DNA from 3 places in the Desulfocurvibacter africanus subsp. africanus DSM 2603 genome. Region 3 is predicted to be linked to each of the others. Evidence: predicted binding sites of a transcription regulator. Region 3 holds the regulator's gene; each other region holds the start of a gene.
What was found. Region 3 encodes sigma-54, which starts transcription at its own class of promoters, with help from an activator protein. Its sites were predicted from a motif close to CTGGCACGGNNNNTGCTT; they were not measured.

Region 1 (4,408 bases), on a different contig from region 3:
GTGATGCCGCACTTGTCCAGGATTCGCTCGATCTCGAAGGCGTCGCCGCCGATGTTGTACTCGCCGAGCATGTTGATGAGGTACTTGCCCTCGGGCCGCTTCATCTCCTCGCCCACCACGTGGGTGAAGATCTGGTTGTTGGCGATATGGTGGCCCGCGGACTGGGACACGCCCTTGTAGCCCTCGCAGGAGAAGGCGAAGATGTTGACCTTGTGGTTCGGGTCAATCGCGTTGAGCTTCTCCTTCATCTCGCGCGCCACGGCGTGCACGTCGTCGCCGATGAGGCCCACGGGACAGGTGGAGAAAATCGCGATGGCCCGGGGCTTGAACAGGTCATAGGCTTCCTGGACGGCTTGGCGCAGCTTGTTCATGCCGCCGAACACGATGTCGTGCTCGGTCATGTCCGTCGAGAAGCAGTAGGTCATGTAGTTGGCCGCGTCCGGCGCCGATGCGTCGGTCTGGTTGCGGCGCGTGAGCCAGGAATAGAAGCCGCAGCCGATGGGGCCATGGGTGATGTTCACGATGTCCCGCGTGGGACCCAGGATAACGCCCTTGCAGCCCGCGTAGGTGCAGCCGCGCTGGGTTATGATGCCGGGGATGGTCCGGACGTTGGCCTGGATATCCTTTGTCTGCATGGCCTCCGGCCCCTCGTGCACCAGGAACTGCTTGTCGCGCTTCCTGGCCACCTTGGTGGGGTATCGCCTGAGGATCTCTTCCTTGACCTCAGCGGGGGTCATTGCCTTCTTGGTAGGCATTGCTCTGCACCTCTTATGGCTTGTCCGGCTAAACCGGCTGGTCGCATGTCTTAGAACAGATTACTTTTGAGACGCCCGCTTCGGCGTTGACGGCGCAAGTGAATTGCGCCTGCGCCGAAGCTAGCGGCAAGCCATGCCGACGCATGGCTTGGAGAGCATTTTCAAAAGCAAATGCTCTAGGCTTAATCGATGGACTTCCTGCCTTCCTCGCCGGTGCGCACGCGCACGCCGTCCAGGATGGGCATGACGAATATCTTGCCGTCGCCGGGCTTGCCCGTGCGGTTGACCGTCATGATCGCGGCCACCACTTCCTCCACCTGGTCGTCGTGGACCACCGCGGAGAGCACCCGCTTGGGGTACAGGCGGCCCTTTTCGCCCAGCAATTCGGCGGCCTCCTCGTAGCCCTTGGCCGCGCCCTTGAGCAGCATGGCGTTCACCAGGCCCTTGCCCCTGCCCTGGGCCTCGCGGGCGAAGAAGGCCGCCACGCCGGCGTCGGTCAGGGCCTTCTTGGTGACGTTCATCTTGTCCATGCGGATGACGGCCATGATCTCCTTCATATGGCCACCTCTTCGAGCTTGCCCGCGGCGGTCTCCTTTATCCCGGAGCTGACGGTGTACATTTCGTCCACCTGGGTGATGAAGATCTTGCCGTCGCCGAAGGCGCCCTTGTCGCCGGTGCGCGCGGCCTTCATGATGGTCTTGATGGTGAAGTCCTTGTCCTTGTCGTCGATGACGATCATGAGCATGACCTTGGGGATCTCGTCATAGGTGATCTGGCCGATCTTTATTCCGCGCTGCTTGCCGCGGCCGGCCACGGAGAATTTGGTCACTGCCGGGAAGCCGGCGTCCATGAGGGAGGCCAGAACGTCGTCAACCTTGTCGGGTCTTACAATGGCGCGAACCATAATCAGCATGGCGGTGCTCCTTTCTTCTCGCGTTGGTGTGCTGCGTGCGCTAGTTGGCGATGCCGAAGTCGATAAGCAGCTTTTCCAGCTCCTCGATTTCCAGGGGCTTGGGCACCACGAACATGTCGTTTTTGTCGATCTTCTTGGCCAAGGTCCGGTACTCGTCAGCCTGCGGGTGGCTCGGCTCGAAGTCGATGACGGTCTTGCGGTTGATCTCGGCGCGCTGGACCATGTTGTCGCGCGGCACGAAGTGGATCATCTGCGTGCCCAGGCTCTTGGCCAGCTCCTCGATCATCTCGCGCTCGTTGTCGACTTTGCGGCTGTTGCAGATGAGGCCGCCCAGACGCACGCCGCCCGCGTCGGCGTACTTCACGATGCCCTTGCAGATGTTGTTGGCCGCGTACATGGCCATCATCTCGCCCGAGACCACGATATAGATCTCCTGGGCCTTGCCCTCGCGGATGGGCATGGCGAAGCCGCCGCAGACAACGTCGCCGAGCACGTCGTAGAAGGTGTAGTCTAGGTTCTTGTCTTCATTGTAGGCGCCGAGCTGTTCCAGCAAGTTGATGGAAGTGATGATTCCGCGGCCGGCGCAACCCACGCCCGGCTCGGGTCCGCCGGACTCGGTGCACATGACGCCGCCGTAGCCGAGCTTGATGATGTCCTCAAGCTCCACGTCCTCACCCTCCTCGCGCAGGGTGTCGAGCACGGTCTTCTGGGCCAGGCCGTGCAGCAGGAGCCGGGTGGAGTCGGCCTTGGGGTCGCAGCCCACGACCATGACCTTGTTGCCCATCTCGGCCAAGCCGGCGACGGTGTTCTGCGTAGTAGTGGACTTGCCGATGCCGCCTTTTCCGTAAACAGCGATCTTGCGCATGGAATGCCTCCTTCACGAATCTGCGCCGTAGGATGCGACGCACTTGTGAAGGCCTTAGGGCAAGGCATGTGCCAACCAAGTAATCTATTGTAATTAAAAGTAAAAATTACGAGCATGCTTTTTGGAGCTTTCGAGATGTCTACAATAATGAAGGCTTCGGGCCGACACTAATGTAGACCTTGTGCTGTCCATCCTGAACGATGCCCGTCCTTTCTCGCTTCCTGGCCTGGAATGCTTCGTGCAGCCTATGGTTCGGGCCGGGCGGGAGTCCCGGTCGCAAACCCAAGGAGAACAGCCATGCTCATCGACTCCACCCTGCGCGAAGGTGAACAGCAGTTCGGCGTGTATTTCGACCGCAGCCACAAGGAAGAGCTCCTGCGGCTGTCCCTGGCCGCCGGGGTCGACGAGGTCGAGGTGGGCGCGGTGGGGCCGAGCCCGGAGCATTGCCGCGAGCTGGAAGGGCTGCTGCTCTACGGGGCCATGCTCAAGGACCGTCGCCAGAGCCTGAGCCTGTGGTGCGCCTGCCGGCCGGCTGATCTGCGCATGGCCGCGGGGCTCTCGCCAGACCGGCTGTGCATGACCGTGCCCGTGTCGGACGCGCACATCCGCCGCAAGCTCGGTCTTGATCGCCAGGCGCTGCTTGGCCATGTGGCGCGCATGCTCGGCTTGGCACGCGAACTGGGCGTGGCCTATGTTTCGCTGGGACTGGAAGACGTATCCCGCGCGGACCTGTCCTTTGCCCTGTCCGTGGCTCGCTTGGCGCAGGACAAGGGCGCGGCGCGCCTGCGCCTGGCAGACACCGTGGGCGTGCTGGCTCCCGCCGAGACGGCCCGGCTCGTGAGCGCTTTTCGTGCGGCCGTGAATCTGCCCCTGGCCCTGCACCTGCACAACGATTTCGGCATGGCCACGGCCAATGCCGTGGAAGGCCTGCGCGCCGGGGCCGACTTCGTGGACGCCAGCGCCCTGGGACTGGGCGAGCGTGCCGGCTTGGCTAGCCTGGAGCAGATCGCCGGCTACCTGACCCTGCGCCTGGGCGCGGAAGGCTATGATCTGGCCACGGTGCGTGAACTGTGCGCCTCAGCGGCCAGGGCCGCGAACATGCCCGTGCCGGCCAATGCGCCCATGGTGGGCGAGCGCATCTTCTGGTGCGAGAGCGGACTGCACGTGGACGGGCTGTACAAGGCCGCCGAGCTGTACGAGCCGTTCGAGCCCTCGCGCGTGGGCCTCAGCCGCAAGCTCGGCGTGGGCAAGAAGAGCGGCCGGGCGGCCGTGGCGCGCAAGTTGGGTGAGCTGGGTTTGGCCGCCTGCGGGGACATGCAAAGCCTCACTGACCGGGTGCGCGCCCTGTCCGCGGCCAAGGGCCGGGTTTTGGAAGACGAGGAACTGTTGGCTTTGGCCAAATAGCCTCAAGTAGCATTCAAAAGAGTAGCGCATTAACCGGAGAGGGGCGCTGCCCCTCTCCGTATTCTACCCCGCCAGGGCCGCCCTTTGATTGAATGGCGTCCTGGACCCCCGAAGTATCTCTCGTTTCCTCATAGTCCCTCGTCTGAAAGACAGTGTGTTAAGGAGATTCCGAACGCCACCCCTGCAAAGCGGCATTCAGATGCCGCGTATGGGCCGGAGTCATGCAAAGGCGACGATCTTCTGCCGAAAAAAACGCTTTAGGTCGCGGACAAGCACTTGCGGCCATGAACGCTGGTGTTGTCGATGGCAAGAGTTTTGCTTTCGATCGTTTGCAGATATAGGCTGCGCCAGAACAGCATCCCACTGCAGACCACAGAGTGTCCACCAGGAGCTTTATGCATATCCAGACAGCTTCCTCCGCGTCTTTCGTCCAAGTCACCCACCGCTACAAAAGCGAAGTTCTCAGGCTCA
Region 2 (4,408 bases), on a different contig from region 3:
CGGTAAGGGAAGGAAGCGGTTCGTCCATGGATCCGTGAAAGCCGCGTCGTCGCATGGAATCTGGCCCCATGCGGCGCAGGGAGCCTTGCAGATGGGCCTGCGTGGAGCGCAACACTACCTGGGCCGAGAGGAGCATGTGCCGCATGACCAGCTCTCGCTGCTGGCGCACGCTGTTCCAGGTGGCCAGAATGAGACTCGCGGCCACGATGCCCGTGGCTGCGATGGCCACCAGCAGGGGCAGTCTCCGGCTCTGGGTGACGCTGATCTCCATGGGCACCTCTTTCTTCCTGGCGCGTAGGCTGCGGTCTTGTCCTCGCGGCGGAACTGGTCACGGCCAAGCGCTAGCGGCTTTCCGCCTATCACATCTTTCTATTTATCCAGGCCCTTTTCCGCTTGGCCGGAGAGCGCCGGCAATGCGTTGGCGCGGAAGGAGGCCGTCCTCCCTCCGCGCGCTTTGTCACAGAGACGCTGGCTTGTCTATATGGCGGAGGCGGAGGGAGCCTTCTGCATGCGGCCGCCCAGGACGGCGGGGTCATGCATCATTTGCTTGCCGTTCATCATGCCCATACCGTGCTTCATGCCTTTGCCGCCCATCATGCCCTGGCTGCCCATCATGCCGCAACCACCCATGCGGCCCATGCCCATGCCGATCTGCGGGAGGCCTTCCTTCTTGAGGGCCGCGTTAAGGGCCTCGCGCTCGGCGTACTGCTTGGCACGCAGAGTCTTGAGTTCGGCCACGAGTTGGCTGATGCGCTCGGGCTTGGTGTTCGGGTTGGCGGAAAGAGCGTTCAGTTCGGTCTGTTTGGCCCACATGTCCTCGCGCACGGCATGGGTCTTCTTCTGGTGCTCGGACATGATCTTGTCGAACTTGGCCTGCTGCTCCGGCGTCAGGGCCGGGGCCTGGACCTGGGCCTTTCCAGCATCGGTGGCGGAGCCGTGATCGTGCGTAGCGGTTTGGGCCAGAGCCAACGAAGCGGAAAGCAGGACAGCCATGCCTGTGAGAGCGAAAATGCGCAGCGACTTGCAATTCATGAGTATCTCTCCATATCAAGGGGGTTTTACAATTCGGACTTGCTGCCTATAGAGCAGAGTCTGTGCCAGTAGTTAAAACTCAATTAATACAGTATGTTGCCTTCATGGTGCGAGCCCAAGGCCTTTGTTACGACCAGTTATGTGCAACAGACTGCACCTTGTGCAGCAAGTGCTCCGATATTGTGTAAGGTATGTTGCACATGTGCAGCACTGTTCTATTAGCGGATGCTCACTTCGGCCTGCCGCGCCATGCGGCCGTAACCGCCCGATCATCAAATTGACAAGCAGGGGTAAAGGAAGTAGCAGCAATCCCAACATGACGCTCAGGGATACAACGATGCGCGAACGGGTGCTGGCAGCCCTTGACATGATCCGTCCGGTCCTGCGAGCCGACGGCGGGGATGTCGAGCTCGTCGAGGTTACCGACACCGGTGTGGTCAAGGTCCGCCTGCGTGGCGCTTGCCAGTGCTGCACCATGTCCAGGATGACCCTCAAGAATGGCATCGAGCGCACCATCCTCAAGGAAATCCCTGGCCTCACGTCCGTAGAGTCCGTTTGACGCGGGCATGACCGAACGATTGATAAAGGCGGGTCGGCCCGCCTTTTTTCATGGCCCGGTCGCCCGGATATCTTGTAAGAGGTAGACATGAAACGCATGGTCACCCGCTTCGCGCCCAGCCCCACGGGCTACCTGCACGTGGGCGGCGCCCGCACGGCGATATTCAACTGGCTGCTGGCCAGGCACAATCAAGGCCGCTTCATTCTGCGCATCGAAGATACTGATCGCGAGCGCTCCACGCCCGAGGCCACGCAGGCCATCCTGGACGGCATGTCCTGGCTGGGCTTGGACTGGGACGAGTTGCACTACCAGAGCCAGCGCGCGGAACTGCACAACGAGTACATCGATCGCATGGTCGCCTCGGGTCATGCCTACTGGTGTTCGTGCACGCCCCAGCAGGTGGACGCCATGCGCGAGAAGGCTACCGCCGAGGGTCGCAAGCCCAAGTACGACCTCACCTGCCGCGAACGCGGCCTTGGCCCCGGACCGGGCCGTTGCGTGCGCCTCAAGGCCCCGCTCGTCGGCTCCACTGGCTGGACCGATCTGGTCAAGGGCCACATAGCCTTCCCTAATGAGGAACTGGACGACCTCGTGCTGCGTCGATCCGACGGTTCGCCGATCTACAACGTGGCCGTGGTTGTCGACGACATCACCATGGGCGTGACCACCATCATCCGCGGTGATGACCACGTGTCCAACACGCCCAAGCAGATTCTCATCTACCAGGCCCTGGGGGCGGAGATGCCCGAGTTCGGCCATGTGCCCATGATCCTGGGCCCGGACAAGAAGAAGCTCTCCAAGCGCCACGGCGCGACCAGCGTGGTGCAGTACCAGGACGAGGGCTACCTGCCCGAAGCCATGGTCAACTACCTGCTGCGCTTGGGCTGGTCCCTGGGCGACAAGGAGATCTTCTCCCGTCAGGAGATGGTCGAGCTGTTCACGACCGCCAACCTTGGCTCTTCGCCTGCGGTCTTCGATCAGAAGAAGCTCAACGCCCTCAACGCGCACTACATCAAGGAGTCCGCGCCGGAGAGACTGGCCGGACTGCTGTTGCCGTTCTTCGCGGCCAAGAACCTGGCGGCCGACGCGGCCTACGTGGCCAGGATCGTGCCCATGTTTCAGCCCCGCGCCCAGACCCTGAAGGAGATGGCCGACAAGGCCGAGTTCTTCCTGCTGGACGACGCCGCTCTGGAGTACGACCAAGCCGCGGTGCAAAAGTTCATCACCGAGGCAACCAAGCCGCACCTGGCCGCTATCCGCGAGGGCTTGGCCGGCTTGCCCGACTTCAGCGAGAGCGCCGTGGAAGAGCTGCTGAACGCCTATGTGGCCGAGAAGGGCGTCTCCTTCAAAGACATCGCCCAGCCCCTGCGCGTGGCCTTGACCGGCAAGACCGCCTCGCCCGGCTTGCACGAGACCATCGCCGCCCTGGGCCGCGACAAGGTCCTGAACAGGCTGGAGCAAGCCCTGAAGCTGTAATCGAGGCCGAGCGCCGTCAGTCCTGGCGGCTTGAAGCAATGAACAAACCCCACCGGGTCAGAGCCGGTGGGGTTTTTACTTTTTATCTGTCACACCAACGCTGGAGGCCCGCTATCCAGGCCGCTGAAAAACCCGCTTGCTTCCCCACCATACCAGCGTACAGGATTCGCCTTCTCGTCGAGCACGTGGCGTGCACGTGTCACGCAAACGACGCGTACGCAGGTTCATCAGCAGAGGGCATTCGCGCATGGTCTATCAGGGCTCCCATCTTCCAGGCATTTCTCTCGCCGCCGCGGCGGCCGCCATCTGGGGCGTCTCCTTCGTCATTCCCTCCTTGCTGATGGAGTGGTCGCCGCTGGAGATCACCCTTAGCCGCTATTTCGTCTATGGCCTTGTGTCATCGGCGGTTTTCATGCGCTACCGCAAGCAGTTCGCGCCACTCACCCGTCGGGAATGGCTGCGCGCCGCCAGCCTGGCCTTTACGGGCTTCTTCATGGCTTACTTGCTGCTCACGGCCTCGATTCAGGAGATCGGGCCGGCGGTGCCAACCCTGCTCATGGGCGCGACGCCGGTCTGCGTGGCCCTGTTCGGCAATCTCATCCGCCGCGAGTTCCCCTTCACCCGGCTTATGCCACCCCTCTCGGTTATCTTTATAGGTCTGCTGGTGGTCAATCTCGACCGCTACGGCTTGTCCGTGGAATCCGGAACTGTCGCTGCCGGCAGGGTAGGGGGCATGGCCCTGGGCCTGCTGGAAGCCCTGGCCTCCTTGGCCGTGCTGACCTGGTACTTCGTGGACAATCTCGTCTTCCTGCGCAGCCATCCGCACATCTCGCCCGTGCAATGGTCCTGCGCATTGGGCCTGTTGTTGGGCCTCATGTCCCTGACCTGTCTGCCCCTGGCTCTGTTGGCCGGCTCCGGGATCGAGATCGCCGGGCGCGCGCTTCTGCCGTTCGTTATGGCCAGCCTCGTGCTCGGCATCGGTTCCTCCTGGCTTGGCGGCATCCTGTGGAACCGGGCGTGCGGCTTGCTGCCCGGCTCGCTGGCCGGGCAGATGATCGTCTTCTGGCCCATATCCGGTTTGGTGCTGACGTATCTCGTGGAGTCGCGCCTGCCCACCCCGGCCGAGGCCCTGGGGGCGGCCATGGCCCTGGGGGGCGTGTTTCTGGGTGTGCGCGCCACAAGTCGGCCTGTCGCTGTCCGGCATGAGCCTGCCTGAGTTCGTGATTCGGTAACGAACAGGCCTGCAGCGTATCCGGCCTTGTTGCTCAGCAAGTTGTCTGCGTCTTGGAATGATACGCCGCGTATGGTTTCGGTGGTTTTCTTTGACTGTCAGAGCTGCAT
Region 3 (4,408 bases):
TCCCAACATAGACTACTTCACGCAGCCAAGTGACAAATTGCTGCATGTCCGGGCCCCTCAAGGCTCCGTGCATCAGGAAAGCAGCGAGGTTCATTTCTGGCCTGAGGTTACGGCCGTATATGAAAAAGCCTCGCTTACGGCCAAGGAGATAATGTATGATGGCCAGGGTTTGTTGACCGCTAGCGGCGGAGCGGTCGTTAAGCAGGAAGGGGTCACGCTCATGGCGCCGGTCATGCATTTTGACTTGAATGCGCGCGTCTTTGTCGCGGAGGGCGGAGTGGTTGTCGAATCCGGTACTGACAAGATTTTTACTGACCCCTTGAAAGCTAATGCACCCTAGCCATCTTATCGTATTCCTAATTTGCGCCATGGCGTGGATACTGCCCATCACTGCCCAGGCCGCTGAGGAGAACCTTGTCCCCACCAAGGTGACAGCGGATCGTCTGACTTATTCCCAAGAAGGCAACCGGGCCGTATTTGAGGGCAAGGTGCATGTCGTTCGGCAGGATATGGAATTGTGGGCCGATCGTATCGAAATCGACCTGCGTCCGAACGGTGATGGCAAGAGCGGCGCCAGCGGACCGGATATGGCCTTCGCCACAACCGAGGGCGCTTCGCGCATCAACAGGATTATCGCCTTGGGCAACGTGCGCATGCGCCGAGGCCAGAGCGAGGGCAAATGCCGCAAGGCCACCTACCTGGCGGATAAGAGCATGATTATCCTGGAGGGCGATCCTGTCCTCAAGGAAGGTGAGAATACCCTTCAAGGCAAGGAAATACGGATCTATATCAATGAGAACCGTAGCGAGGTCATTGGCAACACCAAACGCCCCGTGGAGATGATCTTCGTTACCCCCGAGAAGGGGGCCGAGAAGAAGAAATGAGCCAGAACGAGTTCTCTCAATTGCGGGCTGCGGGCCTCAAGAAGCGTTATGGAAAGCGCGACGTTGTTTCCAATGTGAACCTGGACATCACTCAGGGAGAAGTGGTGGGCATCCTGGGACCCAACGGCGCCGGCAAGACGACCACCTTTTATATGCTGGCGGGCGTCGTGAAGCCGAATGACGGCACGGTATTCCTTGACCAGCGCGAAATTACCATGCTGCCGCTGCACGAACGGGCGCGGTTGGGCATCAGCTATCTGCCCCAGGAGAGTTCCGTATTCAAAAAGCTCACCGTGCGGCAGAATATGGACATCATCCTGGAGCATACGGGGCTCTCCCGCCGTGAGCGGGCCGTCAGGGCCGAGGAGCTATTGGATGAACTGGGCATCACGCGCCTTTCGGGCCAGAAGGCTTCGAGCCTTTCCGGCGGCGAGCGCCGTCGGCTCGAAATCGCCCGCGCCCTTATCCGCCGTCCCCGTTTCGTCTTCCTTGACGAGCCCTTTGCCGGCGTGGATCCCTTGGCCGTGCTGGATATCCAGGATATCATTAAAGGACTCAAGGAAAAATGCATCGGCGTGCTCATTTCCGATCACAACGTACGTGAAACCCTGTCTATTTGCGATCGAGCCTACCTGGCCTACCAAGGCAGCATAATCCTGGAGGGCTCCCCAGAGCAGATAGTCTCCGATCCGAAGGCACAGCAGGTCTACCTGGGCCAAGGCTTTCGTCTGCAGGGAAGAGATATCTAAGAATCCTTGTCCCACAATGCTTCTCGCGTTCTGGCGCAATGGTTGCATACACACATCAAGTATGGCATGAATACACCCACGGCTGCCTGATGAAACTGTGGATACGCTTTCCCCGAAGCCCTTCAGGCCGCTTTATTTATACGGGAAGGCGTCACTGCACTGCCGTCGCGGCAACGAATCCTTCGTGAACGCCATTGGGAGATTATGGGCTTAGAACTACGACAACAACTCAAACTTTCGCAGCAGTTGGTCATGACTCCCCAACTGCAGCAGGCGATCAAGCTGCTTCAGCTTTCCCGGCTCGAGCTGCTCGATACCGTGCAGCAGGAACTCATGGAGAACCCGCTGCTCGAAGAGGGACAGGCCAGTGATCTTGGTAATGAGATCCAGGCCCTTGAGGTCCATGAGCCTGTTCAGGAAATTTCCAAGGATCGCGATGAGATTCTGACGCGTGAACTGACCCGCAATGCGGACTGGGAAGATTACCTCGGTGAGTTTTCCAGCTCGGGCAAGCAGATGCAGATGCGCGAGTCCGAAGTTCCCGAGGATGGCGTCAGTTTCGAGGCTCGCCTTTCCTCAAAGCCGTCCTTGGAAGGGCACCTGTTCTGGCAGGTGCGGCTTTCCGATTTCAGCGAAAAGCAGAAGCAAGTCAGCGAGATCATTATCGGTTGCCTGAGCCCGGCGGGTTACTTGCAGTCCACGGCCGAGGAAATCGCGGCCATGGCGCACACCACGCCGGAAGAGGTCGAGGTGATCCTGCGGCGCATCCAGCGTTTCGATCCCGTGGGCGTCGCAGCCAGGACCCCTCAGGAGTGCCTGCTGGTGCAACTCGATGTCTATGAACACAATGACCCCATACTGCGGGCATTGGTTTCCGAGCATCTGGAAGACCTGGAAAAACGGCGCTACAAACCTCTGGCTCGCAAATTCAAGATCACTCTCGATCAGCTCAAGGAGTACCTTGAGGTTCTGCAGACCCTGGAGCCCTTGCCGGGAGCCAGCTACTCCTCCACCGAGCCGTACTATGTCAGCCCGGACGCCTACGTATACAAATTCAACGATGAATTCGTAATCATGCTCAATGAGGAGGGCATGCCCAAGCTGCAGCTCAACTCCATGTATATGGACAGCCTGCAGGGTTGCAATTCCTCGGATAAGGAATACATGCAAGAGAAGATGCGCTCGGCAGTCTGGCTCATGAAGAGCCTTTACCAACGCCAGCGTACGCTCTACAAGGTCCTCGACAGCATTCTGCGCTTTCAGCGCGACTTCTTCGAGGAGGGGGTCACCCATCTGAAGCCCCTTATCCTCAAGGATGTAGCCGACGATATCAGCATGCACGAGTCCACGGTCAGCCGCATTACGACCAACAAGTATGTCGCCACGCCTCATGGCGTTTTCGAGCTGAAATTTTTCTTCAATAGCGCCCTGGACCTTGATGACGGCAGCCAAGTAGGCTCGGAGAGCGTCAAGGCGCTCATCAAGCAGCTCATATCCGACGAAAGCTCCAAGAGGCCTCTCAGCGACGAGCGCATAGCCGAGATTCTCAAGGAAAAACTCCAGGTGAATATTGCCCGCAGGACCGTGGCCAAGTACCGCTCGGCCTTGGGCATCGAATCCTCTTCCAAGCGCAAGCAAATCTTCTGATTTCTGCCAACCCCGCGCAAAAGGAGCAGGTATGAACATCCATTTCACGTTCAAGAACTTCGAGCCTTCCGAGCACCTCAAGAACTACGCGCGAACCCGGTTTGGCAAGCTCTCCAAGCATGGGATCAACAGTGCCGAGCTGCAGGTCAATATGAGTGTCGAGAAGCATCGGCACATGGCCGAAGTGGTTCTTTCCGGCGATAGTCTGCATCTGTCCGCCAATGAGGAATCACAGGACATGTACGCCACCATCGACATGGTCTTGGATAAGCTCGTGGCGCAAGTCAAAAAGAGCGGCGACAAGAAATCCCTGCGCAAAAAGCCCGGACAGACTTCGGTTCGCCTGGACGTGTTCAGTTATGCGCAGGCCGGTGACCGCAAGGAGCGCACCATCATCCAGACAGACAGCTATATCCCCAAGCCCATGGATGTGGACGAGGCGGCCATGCAGCTGGAGAGCCTGGGGTATGAGTTCCTGGTCTTCCACAATGCCGAGACCGAGCGCGTCAATGTCATTTATCAGCGCAAGGACGGCAACTACGGCCTCATCGATCCGGGGATATGAGCACATGCTGATTGCGGATTACCTGCACAAGAATCTCGTTCTTCCGGACTTGGCTGCGGTAGCCAAGTCGGAGGCGTTGACTGAACTTGTCGAGCCTCTCAAAAGCGAATTCCCAGATCTGGACCTGGCCAATGCGTTGCAGGTCCTGCTGGAGCGCGAGCAGTTGGGCACGACTGGCATCGGCGATGGCGTGGCTATTCCTCACGGCAAGCTCGTGGGACTCGACAGGATCATTCTCGTGGTCGGCCGTAGCCGCCAAGGGGTGCGTTTCGAATCCCTGGATGGCAAGACATGCACCATTTTCTTCCTGGTGCTGGCTCCGGAACAGGCCGCGGGTATGCATCTGCGCATTTTGGCGCACATCTCCAAACTGCTCAAGGACGAGGGATTCCGGCGTTCCTTCCTTGAGGCCGAGGGGCGCGACGAGCTGTACACCTTGCTGAAAACACTTTGATCGAGGCGCTCCATGCCTAGGCCTTCGCCTATTCCCGTGCTCGTTCTGACCGGGCTGTCCGGAGCAGGGAAGAGCACTGCCTTGAATGTGTTTGAAGATTTGGGTTTTT

Region 1: the regulator sigma-54 is predicted to act here: its motif matches at 2,591-2,608, upstream of nifH (nitrogenase iron protein).
Region 2: the regulator sigma-54 is predicted to act here: its motif matches at 1,084-1,101, upstream of H585_RS0117950 (periplasmic heavy metal sensor).

What each region holds. Positions count from the first base shown of each region.
Region 1 covers NZ_AULZ01000001.1:458,683-463,090, reverse strand. Annotated here, with positions in the region: gene nifD (nitrogenase molybdenum-iron protein alpha chain) at 1-755, opposite strand, end outside; gene H585_RS0102095 (P-II family nitrogen regulator) at 938-1,312, opposite strand; gene H585_RS0102090 (P-II family nitrogen regulator) at 1,309-1,668, opposite strand; gene nifH (nitrogenase iron protein) at 1,709-2,533, opposite strand; gene H585_RS0102080 (homocitrate synthase/isopropylmalate synthase family protein) at 2,831-3,937, shown strand; gene H585_RS0102070 (FkbM family methyltransferase) at 4,333-4,408, shown strand, end outside.
Region 2 covers NZ_KE383873.1:53,283-57,690, forward strand. Annotated here, with positions in the region: gene H585_RS0117945 (two-component system sensor histidine kinase NtrB) at 1-271, opposite strand, end outside; gene H585_RS0117950 (periplasmic heavy metal sensor) at 478-1,032, opposite strand; gene H585_RS0117955 (NifU family protein) at 1,370-1,591, shown strand; gene gltX (glutamate--tRNA ligase) at 1,679-3,067, shown strand; gene H585_RS0117965 (DMT family transporter) at 3,264-4,283, shown strand.
Region 3 covers NZ_AULZ01000014.1:99,678-104,085, reverse strand. Annotated here, with positions in the region: gene lptC (LPS export ABC transporter periplasmic protein LptC) at 1-340, shown strand, start outside; gene H585_RS0111030 (LptA/OstA family protein) at 369-884, shown strand; gene lptB (LPS export ABC transporter ATP-binding protein) at 881-1,633, shown strand; gene rpoN (RNA polymerase factor sigma-54) at 1,838-3,280, shown strand; gene hpf (ribosome hibernation-promoting factor, HPF/YfiA family) at 3,312-3,845, shown strand; gene H585_RS0111010 (PTS sugar transporter subunit IIA) at 3,850-4,299, shown strand; gene rapZ (RNase adapter RapZ) at 4,312-4,408, shown strand, end outside.